Regions from separate parts of the Paraburkholderia sp. RL17-381-BIF-C genome, predicted to be linked through region 2. Evidence: riboswitches for the same ligand, from Rfam matches in the RefSeq annotation. Region 2 holds a riboswitch; the other holds the start of a gene.

Region 1 (7,984 bases), on a different contig from region 2:
TAAGCGCCTTAGCCCATTAGACTGGCGCTCGCTCCAGATTCGACCCACCGTTTTCGATGAGGCTTTCATGATTCGCTCGCTGCACCGGTACTGCATTGCCTTCACCGTCGTACTTCTCTCCGCTTGCTCCGTCACGCCGCGCCAGGATAACGGCGAATCGCAGGCCGGCGCAGCGACGGCCGCGACGTTGGCATCATGGAACGACACCAGGGCCAAGCGCTCGATCGTCGATTTCGTCACGCTCGTGACGACACCGGAGTCCAAGGACTTCATCCCGCGCGCCGACCGTATTGCCGTGTTCGATAACGACGGCACACTGTGGCCCGAGCAGCCGGCCTCCGTGCAACTGGTGTTCGCGCTGCAACGTGTGAAGACGTTGGCCGGACGGCATCCGGAGTGGAAGCGCCAGGAGCCGTTCCGCTCGATCCTCAAAGGCAACCTCAGGAATGTGGCGGCAAGCGGCGACGCCGGCTCGATGCGGCTACTGGCCACGGCGCACGCAGGCATGACGAGCGAACAGTTCGCCGCGCTCGTGCACGAATGGTTCGATTCATCGAGCGACCCGCGCTTCAACCGTCCTTATGCCGATCTCGCGTATCAGCCCATGCTCGAATTGCTTGCCTATCTGCGCGCGAACGGCTTCAAAACTTATCTGGTGACGGGCGGCGATGTCGAGTTCGTCCGCGAGGTGGCTCAGCGCATGTATGGCATTCCGCCGGAGCAGGTGATCGGCAGCACCGTCAAATACCGGTACAGCCAGACCAACGGCGCAATTTCGCTGACGCGCCTCGCGCAAGTCGACACGCTGGTCGACGGCGCGGCCAAACCGCTTGCCATCGATCGCGTGATCGGCCGACGTCCGGTGATCGCGTTCGGTAACGCGGATGGCGACGCGCCGATGCTCGAATGGACTTCGGCAGGTGACGGCCCGCGCCTTGCCGCGCTCGTGCATCACACGGATGCGGAACGCGAATACCAGTATGACCGCGCGTCGAAGAGTGGCAAGCTCGACAAGGGTCTCGACGAGGCCGGCGCAAAGGGCTGGCTCGTCGTCGACATGAAAGACGACTGGAACACCGTGTTCAAGCCCGCCAGCGCAACGACATCAGCAGCAGCGAGCGCGCCGGCCCATTGAGCGTGAAGCGAGAAAAGCCGCCGGTGCGCGGCCTTTCCTGATTGCTTCACCTGCCGCTCGTTGACGCATTGAGCCGCGCGGCTAGCGCGTCAGCGTAATGGCCAGATACGTGACGTACAGCACCCCGCAAACCAGCAACGCCCATACCGGCACGCCGCGCTCGCGCACATTGATGCGCAGCCATGCCGCCGCGGCGAGCGTGATCACGATGCCGGTCACCACTTCGATGCGCGGCGTCCATGGTGTCAGCAGAATGCCGATCGCGGGCAGCAAGGTGCCCTGGAACACCATTGCACCGGTGATATTGCCGAACGCCAGCGTGTCTTTGCCGCGGCGAATCCACAGAATGCTGTTGACCTTCTCCGGCAGTTCGGTGGCGATCGGAATGATCAGCAGCGAGAGCAGCAGCGGCGACACGCCGAGCGCCTGCGAGACGCCGCGCACCCCGTGGATGAAGCCCTCCGCGCCCCACACCAGCAACGCGACGGCCAGCGCCAGCTGCACCACGATCGTGGCCATGTTGGTCGGCACGCCGAGGCGCGAGATCAGCATCTTGCCCGGCGCTTCGGTGCCGTGACCGGCATCGACCAGATCATTCGACGCGCGGAAGGTCATCACCACATAGGTGACATACACGCCGACCAGCGCCACGCTGAAGAGCGCGCGCACGAGCATCCGCTCGTGCGGCACGTACATCGCCGCGGCGGCCAGCACGAACGCGCATAGGAAATAGTTGAGGTCGCGCGTGAAGCCCGAGCGCTCCGGCGCGACCCAGCCGCTAGCGCCGCGCGAGCCGAGGATCGCGAGCGTCATCAGAAAAGTGGAGAGGGTGGAAAGCATTAGCGGCGCGCCGAGAATTGCGCCGACGCCGATCTCCTGATTGACCGCACTATCAGTCGTGCCGCCGGCGATCGCCAGCAACGGCACGAGAGTCTCGGGCAGAGCGGTGCCGACGGCGGCGAACAGCGAACCTGTCACGCCTTCGGAAATCTTGAGACGTTCGCCCAGGTGCTCGAGCGCGTTGGTGAAGAGTTCGGCCGCCAGCAGAATGACGACCAGCATGACTGCGAGTTCGAGCAGGAGACTGGTCATGCGCGTTTCCCTTCAAGCATGGAGAGGCAGCGGCGCGGCGGACGGCCAAGCGGGAAGACTGGCAGGGCAAAACGAGGTATCACGGGACAACTCCGCGGTCGGACGTAGATGACAAACCAATGACGCACCGCCACCCGTCCGACCAGAACGAGGCAGTACGTCAATGGTCTCGCCAAACCGACCCGGTCGAACGCGCCATGACCGAAAGGCCAAGTATGTTGACGCGCTCTCCTTCAATGGATGAAGGAAGGCTACTCCCCAGTGACCGGGGGATTCTAACGGCAGGGGACGCTTTCAACAACCTTGTTGCAGCGAGAGGGGGGGTGGCGTGGCGCGGCACCTCGGAGCCTCGCTCGTTCGGCGCGGCTTTGCGGCAAGAGCGCAGGAAATGCGATGTTCGATGGATTTGCCGCCCGGCCACGAGCCGAACGGGTTAATTGAAGTGATACTGCAGTCCGATTGTGAAACTGTTATTCGTTCTTTTTGTGCCGTCGCAATTGCCGGTGTCGGTTGTCCATTCGCCTACCGCGCTTACGTGTTTGGCAAATTTATATTCGACACCCAAACCCCAATGGAAGCGCGTGTCCGGATCGTCGCCAGTAAACCCAATGCGGACATAAGGCAGAATCTGGTTGAACGGCATGCCGAATTTCGCATCGATTCCGGCGTCTTTATAGGTTGTCGAGCCGTGATGTAAATCAGCAAAAGCCTCGGCGCCCACTATGAACCGTTCGACGTCGAAGTTATATCCAGCCGTGAAACCCGGAAAAACCGTAGTGTGCGATGGCTTGTTGATGACGCCGGAAGCATCGGAATTATTCACACCCACCTTGAAGCCCAGATAGGGACCGGCAAATTGGCTTGCCACCGTGACAGGCGGAACCGATTGCGCGTGCACGAGATTGGATAGCATCGTGATCGATGCGATTAAAATCAACCGGGCTATTTTGTACATGACCTGCAAAATAAAACAATGGGCGCGCGGATGGCTTCGCAATGCCTTTATTAATTAGGGAAGCGATTGTTGAATTACCGCTTATGGAACATCCACGCGTTATACGATTTGGATGGTCAACGCATGCTAATTAAACGGATAGGCTGGGGCAATTGGAAATTTCAGAAGACGGACGTTTATATGTCTGAATCTGAATTGACGAACAGTAAGCTACAGAGATCTTGGGATAATTCTGTCGACGCGGATGAGATCGTGGACGGCCGGCAGTGAGCGTATCTGTGGCTTATGTGCGGCTTATCGGCGGGATTGCGGCGCCCGGAAGACATCGCAAGACGGTGGAAAAACAAAAAGGGCTTGGCGCACACAGCGCAAGCCCTTGATCGAGATCGACTCTTTATGGTGCGCCCGGCTGGGATCGAACCAGCAACCCCTGCCTTCGGAGGGCAGTACTCTATCCATTGAGCTACGGGCGCTTCACCACGAAAGCGCGGCAACCGGAATGGATGCGACGCCAAAGCGAGACCGAAAGGATACCCGGTTTCAGCCATACCGTCCACCGGAGGGCCTGAATGGCGGCACCCGGCGCCTTCCGGCCGACCCTCGCGATGCGGGTAAACGCCTGCTGAACAGCTCGCCGCGCCCCTCGCCGCCGTCGAAATCTTGCGTCTATAATCGTCCGTGGCTGATTTGAGAACAAGAAGTTGCCGTCACGCTGTACCGCTCACATACCCACGGAGACGAGACAAGCATGAGCGAAGCACCACACGGAGCCCCGATCAAAACCCCCGGGCAGCTCGTCGCTGCGATCATTGCCAGTTTTGCGGTACCGATCGTCATCATCGTGCTGCTGGCCGTCTACGTCGATAACTCGACGCGCACCGGCGCCGGCACCGACTCTCTCTCCGAAGCCGAGGTCACCGCCCGCATCAAGCCATTCGCCCAGGTCGACATTCGCGACGCCAATGCGCCGCGCGTCTACAAGACCGGCGAAGAAGTCTACAAAGCCGTTTGCTCCGCTTGCCACGCATCGGGTGCGGCGGGCGCGCCGAAATTCACCAATACCGCCGACTGGGCGCCGCGCATCGCGCAGGGCTTCGACACGCTGCTGCACACGGCGCTCGCCGGCAAAGGCGCAATGCCGCCGCGCGGCGGCACCAGCCCGGACGACTACAGCGACTTCGAAATCGCACGCGCTGTCACCTATATGGCGAACAACTCCGGCGCGAGCTTCCCTGAACCGGCTCAGCCGGCGGCAGGCGCCGCGGCGGCATCCGGTGCAGCAGCAGCAGCAGCAGCGGCTCCGGCCGGCGCTTCTGACGCAGGCGCGGCCCAAGCCGCCGCGGCCATGGCCGCGATGGCCAGCGTGCCGCAAGCGGCCGCACCGGCAGCAGGCGGCACGCAAAGCGCGGATGCCTCGCAAGCCGGCAAGGCGTTGTATCAGCAAGTCTGTCAGGCCTGTCACGCGGCAGGCGTACTGAACGCACCGAAGTACGGCGACAAGGACGCCTGGGCGCCACGTCTGAAAGAACCCATGGACACGGTCTATAACTACGCGCTGCACGGCAAGGGCGCGATGCCCGCGAAAGGCGGCTCGAATGCCTCGGACGCGGACGTGAAGGCCGCCGTCGACTACATGGTCAGCGCGGTGAAGTAAGACGAACGACGGCGTCTGCCAGGTCGTAAAAAATCCCTGCCCACGGTGACGCGGTGCAGGGATTTTTTTATCGGCCATCGCTGAAGCGCGCTACCCAGGTGCCCGATTTCGACACTCACTCACGCGCGCTGAACGCGCGTCTTTTGCCTCGGTATTCGCGACACTCCCTCAAGGCTTCTGCAACAGCGCCTTCAAACTGGCAAGCCGGTCTTTCGGCGACATAGGCGCTTCTTCGGGCGTCGGCGGGGGAGCGTCGTCGAGCAACATTTCGGGAATGAAGCGCGACGGCTCGCACACCACCGTTTCTCGCGCGCGCTTGCGCTTCTTGCACCAGTTCAGATGCAAACTGCGCTGCGCACGCGTGATCGCGACGTACATCAGCCGGCGCTCTTCTTCGATGCGCGCGTCGTCGATCGGCTCGTCGTCGGGACCGCCGCGATGCGGCATGATGCCTTCTTCGACACCAACCAGAAACACGTGCGGATACTCCAGGCCCTTCGACGCATGCACCGTTGAGAGCCGCACCGCGTCGGGATCTTCCTCGCGGCCTTCGAGCATCGACATGAGCGCGACGGTCTGGATCAGACCGAGCAGATTCTTGCCAGTGTCGCCGAGACCGTCGGCGGTGTCGTAGCCGGTGGCTTCGTCGGCCGCGGCGCCCGTCGGCTCAGCCTTGGTGCCTTTGCGCTTCAGCCACTCCATGAACTCAAGCACGTTCTGCCACTTGGACTGCGCCTGACGTTCGTCGAACGCGTCGTACAGATAGGCTTCGTAGTGGATGGCGTCCATCAGTTCGTCGAGCAGCGTGCCGGCGGCGTCTTTCTCGGCGCGGTCGGTGAGGCGCTGCATGAAGTCGCAGAACACGCGCATCGGTTCGATCTGCCGCGGCGACAGACGCGCCTCGATGCCGCCCATGTACACCGCTTCGAACAGCGACACCTTGGCCTGTCCTGCGAACGAGCCGAGCGCCTCGAGCGTGGTATTGCCGACGCCGCGGCGCGGCGTGGTGATCGCGCGGATGAACGCCGGGTCGTCGTTCGCGTTGGCGATCAGACGCAGATAGGCGCAGATGTCCTTGATCTCGGCCTTGTCGAAGAACGATTGGCCGCCGGACAGCACATACGGAATCCGCTCACGCCGCAACACCTGTTCGAAGATGCGCGCCTGGAAATTGCCGCGATACAGGATCGCGTAGTCGCGGAAATTCGCGCGCCGCTCGAACTTGTGCGCCGACAAACGGAACACCACGGACTCGGCCTCGTGTTCTTCGTCGTTGCACGGCGTGACGGTGATCGTGTCGCCCATGCCGTGTTCGGACCACAGCTTCTTTTCGAACAGCTTTGGATTGTTCGCGATCACGTTGTTCGCGGCCGTCAGAATCCGCACCGTCGAGCGGTAGTTCTGCTCCAGCTTGATCAGATGCAGCTTCGGAAAATCCTTGCTCAGCTGCCCGAGATTTTCGAGCGTCGCGCCGCGCCAGCCGTAAATGGCCTGATCGTCGTCGCCGACCGCCGTGAACGCCGCGCGCTTGCCGGCCAGCAGTTTCACCAGTTCATACTGACAGGCGTTGGTGTCCTGATACTCGTCGATCAGCAGATAGCGCAGCTTGTTCTGCCAGCGGTCGCGCACCTGTTCGTTCTTCTCGAACAGTTCGGCGGGCAGGCGGATCAGATCGTCGAAATCCACCGCCTGATAGGCATGCAGCGTCGCCACGTAATTGCGATAGACGATCGCGGCCTGATGCTCGTCCTCGTTCGCGGCAATGGCGATCGCCTGCTCGGGCATGATCATGCCGTTCTTCCACAGCGAGATGATCGACTGGATCTTGCGGATGAAACCCTTGTCCGTCGAGCCGACCTGTTCCTGGATCATGCCGAAGCAGTCGTCCGAATCCATGATCGAGAACTGCGGCTTCAGGCCGACGTGTTCCGCTTCCTGCCGCAGAATCTGCACACCGAGCGAGTGGAAGGTGCAGACCGTCAACTGGTTGACGGGCACTTTGCGGCCTTCCTTGCCGGGCGTGGTGAGCGTCTTGCCCTCGAGCAGCTTGCCCACGCGCTCGCGCATTTCCAGCGCGGCCTTGTTCGTAAACGTGACGGCGGCGATATGGCGCGGCTCGAAGCCCTTGGCCTCGATCAGATGCGCGATTTTCTGCGTGATCACGCGCGTCTTGCCGCTGCCTGCGCCGGCGAGCACGAGACACGGACCGTCGAGATAACGGACCGCTTCATTTTGAGCGGGGTTCAGGCCTGCGGACATCGTCTGTGGATGGGTGATGCGGTTAAAGCGGCGGTTGAGGGCGCGGTGGCGAAACGCCGGCCGAAGGCCCGGGGGCATGCTGCGCGGCGCCGTGCCGGAACAGGCGCCCCGCACGGTGCGGAGGGTGTTCTGGCCCGCTTCGCAAACGCGCAAGAGGAGCGATGTTAACACGGATGTACGCAACCGATGCCCGCGCCCCATGACGGCCGCCAGTACCACCACGACGCTGACGATCCACCTTCAGGACATGCCACAATTGCGGTGGTGCGCGCCGCCGCCACGGTGGCAAAGCGGCGCGCCGTTTTTGCAGGAAGACACGCATGTCCGCATCGCTGAAGATTGGATTGATGGGTTACGGTTTCGCCGGCGCGACCTTTCACGCGCCGGTAATCGCGCACTGCGGCCGCGCGAGCGTTGCGGCCATCGCCACGAGCCAGCCCGAGCGCGCGCTCGCCGACTATCCGCACACGAAGGTGGTGGCCGACCTCGACGCGCTGCTCGCGCTCGACGACATCGACTGCGTCGTGATCGCCACGCCGAACGACACGCACTTCGAGCTGGCGCGGCGCACGCTGGAAGCGGGCAAACACGTGGTGGTCGACAAGCCGGTCACGCTGAATGCCGCCGACGCCCGCACGCTGGCCAACATCGCACTCGCCCGCTGCAAGCTCTTCATGCCGTTTCACAACCGTCGCTGGGACGGTGATTTTCTGACCGTGCGCGACCTGCTCGCGAGCGGCGAATTGGGACGGATCACGCAATACGAATCGCATTTCGACCGTTTCCGGCCGGAGGTGCGACAGCGTTGGCGTGAAGAAGCGTCGCGAGGCGGCGGTCTGCTGCTGGACCTGGGGCCGCATCTGGTCGACCAGGCGTTGGCCCTGTTCGG
Region 2 (7,984 bases):
TCGGATATGGTGACGGTCGCGGAGCCGGTGTATTACAACCCCTGGCCCGCGCCGTATTGGGGCCGGCCATTCGATCCTTGGGGTCCGTGGGGACCGTTTCCCACTACGTATGTGAACCAGAGCTATCCGATCTTCACGCATCTGCTGGGCATACGGATCACCGAGCGGGCAACCGGCAAAGAGGTGTACAACGTGACGGCGCGCAATTCGGGAGGCGAGTCGTCGCTCGTGCGGGCCATGCCGTATCTGGCGCGTAGCGCGCTGGCCGATTTTCCGCTCGGTAACGGCGCCGTCCACACGGTGAAGATTCCGCTCGACAAGAACGGCGGCGCATCGAACGAAATCGCCGCTACCGGCGCCGCGCCCGCGGCCGCGCCGGCTCCGGCGTCTGGCGCGAAAGTCATTCAGTAGTTCATGCCGAGTGGCGGCGCGCGGCGGCGCGAAGGCCGGCAGTGAACAAGACAAACGGCCCGGCAGGTCATCCTGCCGGGCCGTTTGTTTGGCTGATGCCAAGCCAAGCCAATTGCGAAGCGCGAAGCGCCCGCCAAGCGCCAGGAACTGCCAGCCGGCCGCACCACGAACACCGACCAGGCGCCGACTGAACGCCGACCTAAGCGCCGACCTAAGCGCCGACCTAAACGCCCACGCCGAACAGCGCCATCGTCCCGAGAATCACGAACATCACCGCCGCGATGCCGTGCACGAGTTTGGTCGGCAGCCGATGCGCGAAACGGTCGCCGAGCAGGATCGCGGGCACGTTGGCGATCATCATGCCGAGCGTGGTGCCCGCCACCACGCCGAAGAAGTCGTGAAAACGCGCGGCGAGGGCCACCGTGGCGATCTGCGTCTTGTCGCCCATTTCCGCGAGAAAGAACGTCACCACGGTCGCGCCGAACACGCCGAAGTGCGTGCGGCTGGTATTGGCCTCGTCGTCGTCGAGCTTGTCCGGAACGAGAATCCACAGCCCCATGCCGATGAACGATACGGCCAGTGCCCAGCGCATGATGGTCGGCGTGAGCAGAGAGCCGAGCCAGGCGCCGAGTGCGCCCGCGCAGGCATGATTGACGAGCGTGGCGACGAGCACGCCGAGAATGATCGGCAGCGGCTTGCGATAGCGTGCCGCGAGGACGAGCGAAAGCAATTGCGTCTTGTCGCCGATCTCGGCGAGCGCGACTGCTCCGGTCGAAATGAGAAAAGCGTGATCCACGTTGTGTCGATTCCCCGGGCCGAGAGATGAACGAGCGACGACCCACGACACGCCGGGCCCTGTTGCGGCGGTGTGTGGATCATCGGTCTCGCCAGGCCAGAGGCTGCGGCTGCCATGGCCGTGCAGGCCAAGTCTGTTGACAGGCGCCCCCGCGAACCACACGTGCGACGCACCCGATGACAGCGGTGCGCACGTGCCGCGAGGCGGCTACTCCCCAATGAGGGACGGAGTATAACAGGCATGGCGCCAGCCGATAATCGACTCCGTCAGCCGCGGACGCCATTGCATCTCCCAAATGGCGGGCTTGAGATAGGGCAGGCGTCGTCGACCGGTTATAAGGTCGGCAGTTGCCGACACGGAAACCTTCCAATCTGAAACATTGTTTAAGAAAGTTAGTTGAAAGTAATGATGTAATTCCGCGAAATGCTTCTGTGCTCGTGTCGACCGCAACCCGTGTCGCGAGCGGCTTTTGCACCTGGCCGCGCAACCGGAAATCGCGCCGCAGGCGCGCGCAACGGGTTTTTGGCGGGGCGTCGCTCGATAGATACGGATACAGATGGATACGTCTTTTGTGGCTGATTTATCCCAGAATATTCAGTATGATTCGGCGACCTTAGGGCGCCTGAGGCCATCCTCCAGACAAATCGGCGAGGGTGCCTAAATAAACGGGGCCATGTGCCGTTAAATCGCTGAACCCTATATAAGATCAGACGATTGGATCGACCCCGGCTGGAGATTGCCGGTCCGCGCGGCGCGTACACGCTGTGACGGTGCCGTATTCCGTCAGGCGCTTCAGCCTCTCCTCGCTTCTACGCGCGAACACCGATATGCCCGATCTGCACTGGACCGTTCCGGTCGCTCGCTGGTCTAGCTGGCCTGCTGCCGCATCTGCCGCACCCGATATCGGCTTCATCGAGCCGATCGTGCGGCGCCGTCTGAGCACTCTGTCCAGAGTGGCGCTGAAGGTGGCGCACGACTGTGTCGCCCAGAACGCTGCGCGGGTCGTTTTCGCGTCGCGCCACGGCGAACTGCGTCGCACCACGGATATCCTGCGCGCCATTAGTGCGGGCGAGCCGGTGTCGCCTACCGCTTTCAGCCTGTCGGTGCTCAATGCCATGACCGGCGTGTTCGGTATTGCGCGTGGCGACCGGTCGGCAGCGAGTGCGATTTCGGCCGGCGCGGAAACGCTCGGTTACGCGCTGCTGGAAGCGCACGCACAGTACGCCACCCAGCCGGATTCGCCGATGCTGCTGGTCTATGCGGACGAACCGGCCGACCCGGCTTACGGCACGATCGAAGACGAAGTGCCGGGCGGCGCGATCGCGATCCTGCTCGATAGCGAAACGGTGACGGGCGAATTGGCGTGTGTCGTTTCCCGCGCTGATCTGCGGGAATCCCCGCCGGTGAGTCAAACCACCGCGGCCGAAGGCCGAGTGGGCGAGCGGGAATCCGCGCCGGCGAGCGAACCTGCGGCAAGCGAGGGCAACTCGCCGACCGTTTTCGCGACCCAGAGCCAGGCCGTGCAGCACTGTCTGGAAACCGGCCTGCCCGCCGCGTGGCAAGGCGCCTGCGCCACGTGGCATTGGAGTTGGCATGATCGCGCGGCTTGATTATTGCTGGCGATTCTGCGCGACCGGCATGGCCTTCGTGATGTTCGGCGTATGCGGCGTGCTGTTCTCGGTGGTGGTGTTTCCGCTTGCGTGGGTGTGGCCGCACCGTGCATCGCGCCAGTTCGCGGTGACGAGCGTGATTCACTGGTTTTTCCGCGCGCTGGTCGCGGTGTTGCAGCGCATCGGCGTGATGGAACTCGAAGTGTCGGGCGTGCAGGCGTTGCGCGCAGAGGGGCCGGCGATCGTGGTCGCCAACCACCCGACTTATCTCGACGTGATGGTGCTCCTGTCGCTCACGCCGCATGCCTGCTGCGTGGTGAAAAACGCGCACTGGAGCAACCCGTGTTTCTGGGGCATCGTGCGTTCGGCGGAGTACGTCAGCAATGCCGACCCCGCGGAGCTCGTCGAGGCCGGCGCGAAGCAGCTGGCCGCAGGCTATACGATGATCATTTTCCCGGAAGGCACGCGCAGTCCCGGGCCGAACCGGCTGCACGCTTTTTCGCGCGGTTTCGCGCACATGGCGCTGAAAGTCGGCGCTCCCATCGTCCCGGTGCTGATGGATTGCGACCCGCCCGCATTCACCAAGCAGATGCGCTGGTACGACGTGCCGGCACGCGCGTTCAGAATGCGCGTGAACGTGCTCGAGCCGCTCGGCCTCGATCAGCTCGCGGCCCATGACACTCCACCGGCTCTCGCGGCGCGCAGCGTGACGAGCGCCGTCGAAGCACACATTACTCAGCACCTGTTCGATTATGGATTCTTTAAAACTGGAAATTAAACAGCTTCTGATCGAAGCGCTCGATCTGGAAGACCTGAGCCCGGCCGATATCGACGACGATGCACCGTTGTTCGATACCGACGGCATCGGTCTCGATTCGATCGACGCGCTCGAAATCGGCATCGTGCTGCGCAAACAATACCAACTGACCATCGCAGCGAACGACGAACGCACGCGCGAACACTTCCGCTCGATCAGCACGCTGGCCGCGCTGGTGGCGAGCCAACGCGAAGCGACGCACGCTGTGAACGAAACAACCAGAAAGGGGGAGTAAATCGTGTCCGAGGCAGAGATTCTGGAGCGCATCCGCGCTATCTTCAAAGAGAACTTCGCGATCGAGCCCGAGCGTGTCACGCCCGAAGCGCATCTGTTCGAGGACCTCGATCTCGACAGCATCGACGCTGTCGACCTCGCGATCAAACTGCAGGAAATGACCGGACGCCGCATCAAGCCGGAAGAGTTCAAGTCGGTGCGCACCGTCGGCGACGTGATCGGCGCGGTCGAGTCCCTGCTCGCGGCACAAGGCTGATGTCCGTCGCGCGCTCGCGAACGCAAGCGGCGGCGCGGCGGGCCGACGAAGCCTCGCCCGGCGCCGGGCGCCACTTCGGCAAAACCGTCGTGCAGGTGCTGTTGAAGCTCGCGTACCCCGCGCTGATCCTGTGCGCGTGGCGCTGGGACACGCCGCGCTACGTCGGCTGCATGCTGTTTGCGATTCTCTGGCTGCAGCGCTGGGCCGGTAGCGGCCCGGTCGCGACTTCGCTGCGGCGGCTCTCCACGATCGACTGGAGCGTGGTCGGTCTGCTGAGCTGTGCGTCGGCGGCGATCGTGCTGACCAATAGCGAATTGCTGTTGCGTCTGTATCCGTCGCTCGTCAATCTGGGCCTGTTGATCGCGTTTGGCGCGACGCTCGTGCGCGGGCCGTCCATGATCGAAAAATTCGCGCGCCTCGGCAATCCGGATCTGCCACCGGGCGCGGTGCACCATACGCGGCGCGTGACACAGGTGTGGTGTGCGTTCTTCGTGCTGAACGGCGTGTTTTCCGCCTATACCGCGCTGTATTGGAGCCGTGCGAACTGGTCGCTGTATAACGGAGCGATTGCTTATGGGCTGATCGGCGTGCTGCTGGTGGCCGAGGTGATCTGGCGTTACCTGGTCGTGCTGCCGCGTGCCGCGCGTTCGGAGGCGGCATGATCGCGTTGCATGATCTGTTGTCGGTGGTTCATGAGAGCGCCGCGTTGCAGGTGCCCGTATGCCGCGATGGCGCCAAGGTTTTCGATCGCGCGGCGTTTCGCGCGCGCGTCGCCGTGTTGATCGCGCTCGTGCAAACGCAGGGCGCGCAACGCTACGCACTCTGTATCGACGATCCGTTCGATTTCGCCTGCGCGCTTTTCGCGCTGCTCGCGTGCGGCAAGGAGCCGGTGATTCCGGCCAACTCGACGCCAGGCTATCTCGCCGATCTCGCCGATGCGTACGACGTGGTGCTGACGGACGCGGATTTGCCGCTGTTCGAGCTTTTGGCCGGAGCCAACCTCGGTGTCAACGCCGAAGCTGAAGTCGACACCGACCTCGATACGTTGGCCCGCGTCAATGCAGCCGCGGCGGAGCACGCCGGAGTCGCCACTGACACTGGCATTGGAAACGCCCAGGCAGCCTCAGAGCACGCCGCAGCCGCTACCGGCACTGCAAACGCCCAGGCAGCCTCGGCGCACACGTCTCGCGCCGCTCTCACGATCGACCCGCAAGCCCCGCTCACGCTCTACACCTCCGGCAGCAGCGGCCGCCCCAAGCCGATCCGCAAGACGCTCGCGCAGTTCAACGCCGAAGTGCACACGCTGGAACAGCAGTGGGGCGCGTTGATCGGCGACGCGACGATGCTCGCGAGCGTGCCCCATCACCACATTTACGGTTTGCTATTTCGCGTGTTGTGGCCGCTTGCTGCCGGCCGCGCGTTCGACCGTGCGATCAGCATCGAGCCGTTGCATCTGCAAACGCAGATCGAACAATGCGGCGCGGCGGTGATCGTCTCGACACCGGCGCAATTGTCTCGCTGGCCCGCCTTGCCTGGCTTCGCGGACTTGACGCCGGCGCCGCGCGCGGTCTTTTCATCGGGCGGCCCGCTGGCGTTTGAAGCCGCGCAGGAATATGCCGCGGCTTATGGCGCCGCGCCGCTCGAAGTCTACGGCAGCACGGAAACCGGTGGCATAGCGTGGCGGCGCCAGGATCAGACAGATGCCTGGCAACCGCTAGCCGGCATCGCAGTGCGCCGCGACGAAGACGGTGCGCTGAACGTCCGCTCACCGCATCTCGATCACGCCGGCTGGCATCGTACCGACGACAGGATCGCCTTCGACGCCGATGGCCGTTTCCGTCTGCAAGGCCGGCTCGACCGCGTGCTCAAGCTCGACGGCAAGCGCGTGTCGTTGCCGGAACTGGAAGCGCGCCTCGCGCTGCATCCGTATGTGGCGCAAGCGGCGATCGTGCCGCTCGCCGGCGCCTCGCGCGAGCGCGTCGGCGCCGTCGTAGCGCTGACGGAAGCGGGCGGTGCGGCGCTGCGCGACGAAGGCCGCGTGGCGCTCGCCAAGATCCTGCGCCGACATCTCGCCGAATACTTCGACGTGGTGGTGCTGCCGCGCCACTGGCGTTTTCGGGTCACGCTGCCGTTCGACGCGCGCGGCAAACTGCCGGTGGCCGCCGTGGCGGCCGCGTTCGAACCGCGTAGCGAAGGCGTCGAGGTGCTGGCCGAAGCGCGCAGCGGCGACACACTGCATTACGAGTTGCGCGTGCCGCCCACGCTCGCGCATTTCGCCGGCCACTTTCCCGGCCTGCCGATTCTGCCCGGCGTCGTTCAGGTCGACTGGGCCGTGCGCCTCGCCGCCGACCACTTGCCGGCCGTGCGGGCGGTGGCATCGATCGACCGTCTGAAGTTCATGGCGCCGGTTTCTCCAGGCGCTGTGCTCGCGCTCACGCTCGCTCACGACGCGGCTCGTCGGCGCCTGCAGTTTGCATACCGCGCGAACGGTCGCGAATGCGCGTCTGGTGTGATCGTCTACGGGGCGCCGGCGTGATGACCTTCTCCCCATGCATCGTCATTCCGATCTACAACCATAAGGACGCGATCGGCGCGACCGTCGCTCATCTCGCGGTTCACGGCCTGCCGTTTTTCGTCGTCGACGACGGTAGCGACGAGGCCACCCAGCAAGTGCTCGCCGCGCTCGCGCAGCAATACGCGGGGCGGTTCACGCTGCTGCGGCTGCCGGTCAACGGCGGCAAGGGCGCGGCGGTGATGGCGGGGCTGCGCGCCGCGCGCGAGGCCGGCTACACGCACGCGCTGCAGATCGACGCCGACGGCCAGCACGACGCGACCGACGTGCCCCGTTTCATCGAGGCTGCGCGCGCCGATCCGGGCGCGGTGATTCTCGGCCGGCCAATCTATGACGAGAGCGTGCCGAAAGCGCGTCTCTACGGCCGTTATCTCACGCATGTGTGGGTGTGGATCGAAACGCTTTCGCTGACCATCCGCGATTCGATGTGCGGCTTTCGGCTCTATCCGCTGGCGCTGGCCTGCAATCTGATCGACAGCGTGCGGCTGCCCACGCGCATGGACTTCGACATCGAGATCCTCGTGCGTCTGTACTGGCGGCGCGCCGCGTTCCGTTCGATTCCGACGCGCGTCACCTACGCGAGCGACGGCGTCTCGCATTTCGACGTGCTGTGGGACAACGTGCGCATCAGCCGCAGCCATACGCGGCTCGTGTGCGGCATGCTGTGGCGTCTGCCGGTGCTGCTCGCGCACAAGCTGATGCCGCGTCGCGCGGCACTTGCGGATGGGCAGTGCAAAGAAAATGACCAGGACTGGTGGCGTATCGCCGAACGCGGCAGCCATCTGGGCATGTCGTTGCTCGCGCTCAGTTGCAAGCTCTTCGGCCGACGTTTCACCGCGCTCTGGCTGCACCCGATCGTCGCGTATTTTCTGCTGACGGGCCGCGCCGCGCGCGAGGCCTCCAGCAACTACTTCAGGCATCTCGGCAAGACCGCGCCGCAGGGCGACACGCCGCGTCCCGGCTGGTTGTCCGCGTACCGCCATATGCTGGCGTTCGCGCAATCGGGCTTCGACAAGCTCGCCGCGTGGTCGGGCCGCGTCAACAATGCAGACGTCAAGTTCGAAGATCCTTCGGCGTTCGAAGCATTGGTGAAGAGCGGCAAGGGCGCGCTCGTGATCGGCGCGCATCTCGGCAATCTGGAGATGACCCGCGCGCTCGCCGCGCAGGGCGCCTATGCGAAGGTCACGGCGGTCGTCTATACGGAGCACGCGCGCCGCTTCAATAGCGTGCTGGCCTCGGCCAATAGCGAGTTCGCGAAACATCTGCTCGAAGTCAGCGACTTCGGACC

What was found. A riboswitch is a leader RNA that binds a small molecule or an ion and turns the genes downstream of it on or off. The one in region 2 is predicted to bind manganese.
Region 1: linked by a shared signal. The riboswitch ahead of P0D70_RS01080 (sodium:calcium antiporter) and the one ahead of P0D70_RS16945 (TMEM165/GDT1 family protein) in region 2 are both predicted to bind manganese.

Annotation. Positions count from the first base shown of each region.
Region 1 is NZ_JARESX010000001.1:226,834-234,817, forward strand. It holds gene P0D70_RS01075 (HAD family hydrolase) at 68-1,135, shown strand; gene P0D70_RS01080 (sodium:calcium antiporter) at 1,217-2,227, opposite strand; yybP-ykoY riboswitch at 2,324-2,499, opposite strand; gene P0D70_RS01085 (outer membrane protein) at 2,661-3,182, opposite strand; tRNA gene P0D70_RS01090 (tRNA-Arg) at 3,580-3,655, opposite strand; gene P0D70_RS01095 (c-type cytochrome) at 3,931-4,836, shown strand; gene P0D70_RS01100 (UvrD-helicase domain-containing protein) at 5,005-7,095, opposite strand; gene P0D70_RS01105 (oxidoreductase) at 7,416-7,984, shown strand, end outside.
Region 2 is NZ_JARESX010000024.1:70,347-78,330, reverse strand. It holds gene P0D70_RS16950 (DUF4136 domain-containing protein) at 1-411, shown strand, start outside; gene P0D70_RS16945 (TMEM165/GDT1 family protein) at 635-1,207, opposite strand; yybP-ykoY riboswitch at 1,219-1,435, opposite strand; gene P0D70_RS16940 (beta-ketoacyl synthase chain length factor) at 2,035-2,817, shown strand; gene P0D70_RS16935 (lysophospholipid acyltransferase family protein) at 2,801-3,595, shown strand; gene P0D70_RS16930 (phosphopantetheine-binding protein) at 3,570-3,869, shown strand; gene P0D70_RS16925 (acyl carrier protein) at 3,873-4,124, shown strand; gene P0D70_RS16920 (COG4648 family protein) at 4,124-4,786, shown strand; gene P0D70_RS16915 (ApeI family dehydratase) at 4,783-6,660, shown strand; gene P0D70_RS16910 (glycosyltransferase family 2 protein) at 6,660-7,984, shown strand, end outside.